DNA from 3 places in the Janthinobacterium sp. TPC_1 genome. Region 3 is predicted to be linked to each of the others. Evidence: predicted binding sites of a transcription regulator. Region 3 holds the regulator's gene; each other region holds the start of a gene.
The links. The regulator FliA, encoded in region 3, starts transcription of late flagellar genes. The targets are predictions, from matches to a motif close to CTAAAGTTTNNNNNNNNNNNGCCGNTA.
Positions count from the first base shown of each region.

Region 1 (2,260 bases), 2.7 Mb from region 3:
CTGCACGCGGCGCCGGCTGCCGACAAGGAAAAGAAGCCGGGAGGCAACGGCTTGCTGTGGCTCGGTGTCGGCACCTTGCTCTTCCTGCTGGTGACGGCGCTCATCGTGTATGCCGTGCGCAAGCGCAGGCAAGGGGCGGGGCCGGGCACGCCGTCGAAATACTGGGTTTTGCTGCGCAAGCCGTTCGGCCGCAGGAAGAAGGAGGTGCCCGTGCTGACGGAGACGGTGGAGGAGGGGCAGGTGGCCGAGCCGGAAGCGGAGCCGTTCTCGCGTTAATGCCGCTGCAAGGCCGCACTCCAATTTGATATAAAAAAAGATATTGAAAAAATACATGGGAACGCTTGCCAATCACGTTGCCTGTTTCTTAAAGATGGTGCTATGATTAATTCAGTGGACTTGCTCTACGACAAAACAGCCCCAGCCTGGCGCAGTCACCAACGATAGTGTGGCGCGGCAAACAGGTGTAGCGTTGCATAAACGCCTGGGTCTGGAAGCGGTTCGCGATGCCGACGATGTGCTCGCGAACGCCGGATGCAACCGGCAGCGAGGCGACGCCAGGAGATACCTGGGGCTCGCCTTCCAAATTCTCCCCCTTTGCTTCCCGCGCGCCGCAGATGGCGCGCTCACTGCCAAGGCGATAGGCGTAAAAAAAGCACCCTCGGGTGCTTTTATCGTTTCTGATGCGGCTGCTTCTTACATGCGGGCGCGCGATCCCGGCATGACGTTCGACAGCTGCGTCATCCACGGTTCCGTGATGGCGCGGATTTCGCGGTCGTTTGCCAGGATTTGCTTGAGCAAATCGATCTTGCGCTGGCGCGAGGCGCCGGCCTGGGCAGGCATGCTGCCCGCCATGGTCGCGCTGGCGGCGCTGGCGCACTGGTTTTCCAGGGTATCCAGGTCATCCCAGTCGCTCGAACGTGCGGCCACGACCATTTTGTTGGTCATTCCTGCAATATTTTCATACATCGAGAGAACGTCGTTGGAGGTCATGAGCACACCCGTAACTAGTGAATGGATTACCGCTTGTCTAGATTAACGGCGGGTCCAACGGGAACTTGAGGGTGTTTTTGAAAAAAAAGTGAAAATAATTTGCCTGATTTTGGCGTGCCGCCGGAATCGCCCGCAAACCCGCATGGATGCTGGGGTGGCGATACCGGCAGCGGTGGATTTATTTGACGAGTTCTTCCAACCCTGCGCTCAGTTCGGCAGGCGGCGGCATCTTGTCGACCAGCACGGAGGGCGGCAAACCCAGCGCTTCAGCCACTTCATTCGGGTAGCAGGCGATGATTTCTTCATTGCTCAACGCATTTTCCTCGATGCGCGCGCGCCAGGCGGCCAGGTGGATGATGGCGGCCAGGCGGTTCAACGGCGCCTTGGCCAGCGGATCGGGAAAGGCGGCGATGGCCTCGGCAAAGGCGGGCGGAAACTTCCAGCGGCGCGCCAGTTCGGCGCCCACTTGCGCATAGTCATAGCCCAGCGATACCCGTTCCGCATCGAGCCGGCGCGCATCGAGCGGCGGTGCGATCTTGTCGAGCTGCATGGCTTGCTCGGGCATGACGGCATGGATCACCAGTTGTCCGATCGCATGCATCATGCCGATGGTGAACGCCAGGTCCTGGTTGTCACCCGTCTGCCTGGCGATCCAGCGGGCCGACACGGCGCTGTGCAGGCTGTAGCGCCAGAACTGCTGCAGATTCAGTCCGGGCACGGTCTTGAATCCGCTGACCAGGCCCGAGCTGATGACGAGGGTGCGCACGGTCACAAAACCGAGCATCAGCACGGCGTCTTCCACCGTGCCGATGCTGCGCGAGACGTGGTAATAGGCCGAATTGGCCAGCCGCAGCAGCTTGGCGCTCAGCACAGGATCCGCGCTCAGCTGGCGCGCGATGTCTTCGGTGGCACAGGCGGGGTTGTCGAAACTGCGCACCAGTTCATCGACGATCTTCGGGGCGGCGGGCAGGGCGTGGGGATGCTGGAACAGCGCTTCCAGTTGCATGGCAATCTCCTTGGCGTTCGCGCGGTACGGGGTCGTGCAACTATATGCTGATTTTTTGTCCGCATGCAAAAAAGTTCAGGGGCGGATTTTGGGCGGGAAACAGGCTATGATTTCAGCCCTGGTTTCAGCTCATTTTCAGCTATTTCATCGAAAGGATCGCCATGCACGGTCTGCGTTTTTCCTGGTCCCGGACGCCAGTCCAGGCCGCCATCGTCCTCGCCCTGGCCGGCGCCTCGCTGACCGGTTTGCCGGCCCAGGCGCATG
Region 1 is NZ_CP195157.1:2,934,286-2,936,545, forward strand. Features, by position in the region: gene ACQVLG_RS14325 (type IV pilus assembly protein FimV) at 1-276, shown strand, start outside; gene ACQVLG_RS14330 (flagellar protein FliT) at 694-990, opposite strand; gene ACQVLG_RS14335 (HDOD domain-containing protein) at 1,169-1,996, opposite strand; gene ACQVLG_RS14340 (M13 family metallopeptidase) at 2,158-2,260, shown strand, end outside.
Region 1: a site for FliA is predicted at 1,034-1,060, ahead of ACQVLG_RS14330 (flagellar protein FliT). Genes of this name have one in related genera too.

Region 2 (2,260 bases), 1.2 Mb from region 3:
CCCTGCCAAAAACCTGAAGACGTTGAACGGGCAGGGCGCCGGCCCTGTTCTAAATCTGTTTCAGCAGCCACGTCTTCAGCGCGGTTGACGGCTGGTACAGGGGGACATGGCCGCGTAGCAAGATTTGCGCGCTGCGCCGGTAGGCCGCGCCGTCGATGGCGATGGCGTCTCCCGTCTGGCGCGCCACGATGGTGGTGGCCAGGATGCCGGCCGGGTTTTCTATGCCCAGTGCAATTTCCTCATTTACTTGCCCGGCAGGCGGCACGCCGCGCGCCAGCGCATGCGCCACCGTGCCCGGTATCAGGCAAGCGGCCGCCAGGCAGCAGCCGCCCGAAACGGCCAGCGAAGCGTGGCCCGCTTGCGGCGTAAAGTAACGTACAGCAATATTTCCCTCTCCCGCGGCAGGCCCCACGATGCAGAACTTGGGGATGGTTTCGCTGCGTTCCAGTTCTTCCAGGGGCATCAACCCGCCATCGCGCTTGCGCAAGCCCATCAGCAGGCCCGCCGCGCTCCACACCTGGCGGATGGCGGCCATGAAAGCCGTGTCCGCTTCCAGTTCCGCGATGGACTCGCGCGCCGTCTTGCCGAACTGGCTCGCTGGCGCGATGACCATGGGCACGGCCACGTCCACGCACGAGACGGCATAACCGTGCACCACATCCTGCGCATTGCCTGTTGGTAATAATTTGCCCGTCTTGGCGCCTGCCGGCTGCTGCAGGAACAGGTCGACGTGGGGGAAGTTGCCGGGCACGCCGGAATTTCAGTGCCGGTAAAGCTGCCGTCGCGTTCGCGCGCCATGCGCGAGGTGGTGATGACGCCCGTATTCGTGTTGCGGATATCGATGTCGTGCGCGCCGATGGCCAGCGCCTCGATCACGCCGCTGTCCAGTCCCCACAGTTGCAGGGCGGACGACATATTGCCGCAGTTCACGCTCCAGTCGATATCGCCATGCTCGCCGGCCAGCTGCGCCAGCGTGCTGACCAGGCGCGGCTGGCCCGCGTGCTGCTCCACGTCAGCGAGGAAGACTTTATTGCTGGTGGGCGCGCCCCGTCCCAGGCCCGTGATCTGCCGGTTGCCGGGCTGCCGGCCGGACTGGGGCACGCCCAGCAGGTGGCGCAGCAACTCGTCGCGCAGCGCCGGGTCCGCAGGCATGGAGGATGCATGCAAGACCAGGCCCGTCGACGTGCCGCCACGCATGTGGTGGACGGGAAACTCGATCACGCCGCAACGCTGGCGGGGCACGAGGTCGGGCAGGGCGGGCAGCAGGGGCGTCATCATCATTGATCGTGGTCAAGGCAGGAAGCGCCAGTGTGCCAGTTTTTCTTGCTGGTGTGCAAGCGGATGGCGTGGCGGCGTCTTTACCCGCCTTTACACTTGCCGCCCTGTATTGAGTACCTTGCGCGCCGATAATAAGGTATTGAATGATCAAGGAGGCAATATGGTAGCGGCAATCGGTTCAGGCAGCGCGGTCAGTGCGGTCAGTGGCAGCAGTTCGGGCAGCAGTGCGCAGATCGCGGCGCTGCAAAAGCAGATCACGGCGGCGCAAAAGCAGTTGACGGAATCGCAGAAGGGCGAGCAGACGGACGCGTCGCAAAAGCTGCAGCAGCAGCTGGCGCAGCAAATCCAGGCCTTGCAGGCGCAAATTGCTCAGTTGCAAGCGGCGGCCGCGCAGCAGGCGGCGCAACAGGATGCGCAGCCGGCCAGCAGTGCCGAGACGGCGGCCAGCCCGGCCAGGTCAAGCTCGTCCACCCTGGGCAGCATCATCGATACGCAAGCGTAACAGCATTCTCCGCGCGTAAAAGACGCCAGGCTCGCCGACAGGTCAGCCTGGCGTTTTGACGGGCAGCAGCATTTCCACGCACAGCCCGCCGCCGCTGCGCAGGCTGGCGCCGATGCGGCCGCCATGGGCGCCGATGACGTGCCGGGCGATGGCCAGGCCCAGGCCGTGGCCATCCGTGCTGTGCTGGGTATTGCTGGCGCGGAAGAATGGTTCAAAAATGCGGACCAGGTCGGCTGGGGCCACGCCGGGGCCCCGGTCCAGCACGGCGATGCGCAGCAGATCCTGCTTGCCATCAGGCAGGCGCGACAGTTTCACTTCCACCGTGCCGCCATCGGGGCTGTGCTTGACGGCATTGCGCACCACGTTTTCCACGGCGCGCGCCAGCAGTTCCGGCTGGCCCGTGACGCTGGCGTCGGCCATGGCCGCGTCGCCCGCCAGGGCGATATCCACTTGGCGCGCCTTCGCTTCGTAGCGGGCATC
Region 2 is NZ_CP195157.1:5,297,711-5,299,970, reverse strand. Features, by position in the region: gene dcd (dCTP deaminase) at 1-17, shown strand, start outside; gene ACQVLG_RS25805 (PrpF domain-containing protein) at 50-751, opposite strand; partial or broken gene ACQVLG_RS25800 (PrpF domain-containing protein) at 868-1,197, opposite strand; gene ACQVLG_RS25795 (FlxA-like family protein) at 1,439-1,780, shown strand; gene ACQVLG_RS25790 (sensor histidine kinase) at 1,823-2,260, opposite strand, start outside.
Region 2: a site for FliA is predicted at 1,383-1,409, ahead of ACQVLG_RS25795 (FlxA-like family protein). Genes of this name have one in related genera too.

Region 3 (2,260 bases):
GTACATGACGACGAAAAAGGCGAACAGCAAGGTGATGAAGTCGGCGTACGAGATCAGCCAGCGGTCCTGGTTGTCCGGTTCCTCGTCATACTTCCTGCGCGCGCGCCGCATCATGGTCAGTGCTCGCTCAGTGCTCGTGAAGCAGGCTGGCGACGCGCTCTTCGATGATGCGCGTATGGTCGCCCGTGGCGATGTCGTACAGCACGGCGGCCGTGATTTCATACTGCAGCACGCGGCGCGAGACGATGGCCTTGAGTTTATTGGCCACCGGCAGGAACAGCAGGTTGGCCAGGCCCACGCCATAAATCGTCGAGACGAAGGCCACGGCGATGCCGCTGCCCAGCTTGCTCGGGTCGGTGAGGTTTTCCATGACGTGGATCAAGCCCAGCACGGCGCCCAGGATGCCGATGGTGGGCGAATAGCCGGCCGCCGATTCCCACACCTTGACGGCCTGGCGCTCGGCCATTTCATAGGCGGAGATTTCCACGTCGAGCAGCTGGCGCAGCTTGTCGGGCGCGATGCCGTCGACGATCATGCGCAAACCCTTGGCGTTGAAGCGGTCGGCCGTGTTTTCCATCAGGCGTTCGAGCGCCAGCGGGCCGTCGCGGCGCGCCGTCAGGCTCCATTGCCCGATGTCGCGCGCCAGCGCGGCGCGCGTGTCGGACGGCGGCAAGAACACCCAGCGCAGCATTTCCAGGCCGCGGACAAAAGTGCGCAGGCGCGTCTGCAGCAGCACGGCGCCGAAGGTGCCGACGATGACGATGGCGAAGGCGGCCGGCTGCAGCAGGGAGGCCATCTTGCCGCCTTCCAGTGCCTGGCCGACCAGCAGGCCCGCCAGCGCCAGCGCCAGCCCGATTACGCTGGACCAGTCCACGCCAGCTCCCTCAAGGTTGCGCGCAGGCGCGCGACGGCCTGGGTATGCAGCTGCGAGACGCGCGATTCCGATACGCCCATCACCGCGCCGATCTCCTTCAGGTTCAGCTCTTCTTCGTAATACAGACCCATGAGTATTTTCTCGCGTGGCGGCAGCGCGTCGATGGCATCGATCACGGATTGCCGGAAATCGGTGTCGAGCAGGGAACGCAAGGGGTCGCTGCCCTCGTCCACGCAGTGGCGGTCGAGGAAGCTGTCATTGCCGTCCGGATCATGAAAGTCTTCGTAGTACACCAGCTGGTGGCCGCCGCCGTCGCCCAGCATTTCCTGGTAGTCGGCCAGCGACATTTTCAGCAGTTTCGCCACTTCCGACTCCGTCGGCGGGTGGCCCAGTCTCTGCTGCAGGATGCTCATCGCCTCTTCGATCTTGCGCATGTTCTGGCGCATGCTGCGCGGCAGCCAGTCGCTGGTGCGCAATTCGTCGAGCATGGCGCCGCGGATGCGCAGCACGGCATACGTCTCGAACTGCGCGCCATGCGTCTCTTCATAGCGGGTAATGGCATCGAGCAGGCCGATCATGCCGGCCTGGATCAGGTCATCGACCTCGACCGAAGGCGGCAATTTCGCCTTCATATGGTGCGCCAGACGCTTCACCAGCGGAATATGCTCCGTCAGCAAATAGTCCTTGTTCGATTTCCCTTTGACCGTGTACATAGGCTGCTTATTGTTTTAACTGCTATCGTGTGCGGATGATGGAATCAGGCGCTGAACTGGTGCGGGCTCCCCGTCTGGTACAAGGTACCGCCGAGCACCGGCGCCGCCGAACGGGCCAGCCGCTCGGCCAGACCGCGAAACGCCACCGAGGCGCCCGCCAGCGGAAACGCATCGACCACGCTGCGGCCCAGACGCGCCGCGCGGTGCAGATACTCATCGGCAGGCACTGACCCCATCGAGGTCAGCTTCACGGCCAGGTAGCGGCTTGCCGCCTGCGCCATATTATCGTACACCACTTTTGCCTCGGATTCGGAAGCGCCGGTGACGAGAATGCCGAACGGACGGCGCCCCAGCTCCTGGCTCAGGCGCTTGATCAGGCAGTAGGCCGCCTTGATCGAGGTGGCACTGGTTGACACTTGCACCACGATATCCGACGAAGCCATCAGCGGCACGGGGAAGCAATCGCCCTCGTCGGCGACGACGCCGTCGACCAGCACGATGCCGCTCTGGCGCGCCAGCACCTCGAAAGTCTTGCCCAGGCGGCGCAGTTCATCGGCGCCCGCATAGTCCATGCTGTCCATCAGGTGGTTGCGCGCGCCCAGGCTGGCCACGCCGAAGCCTTGCGGCACCTGGTGGATGACCTGGTTCAAGCCGCACTGCTGGCGCGCCACGT
Region 3 is NZ_CP195157.1:195,496-197,755, forward strand. Features, by position in the region: gene motD (flagellar motor protein MotD) at 1-111, opposite strand, end outside; gene ACQVLG_RS00985 (flagellar motor protein) at 128-874, opposite strand; gene ACQVLG_RS00990 (RNA polymerase sigma factor FliA) at 856-1,587, opposite strand; gene ACQVLG_RS00995 (MinD/ParA family ATP-binding protein) at 1,632-2,260, opposite strand, start outside.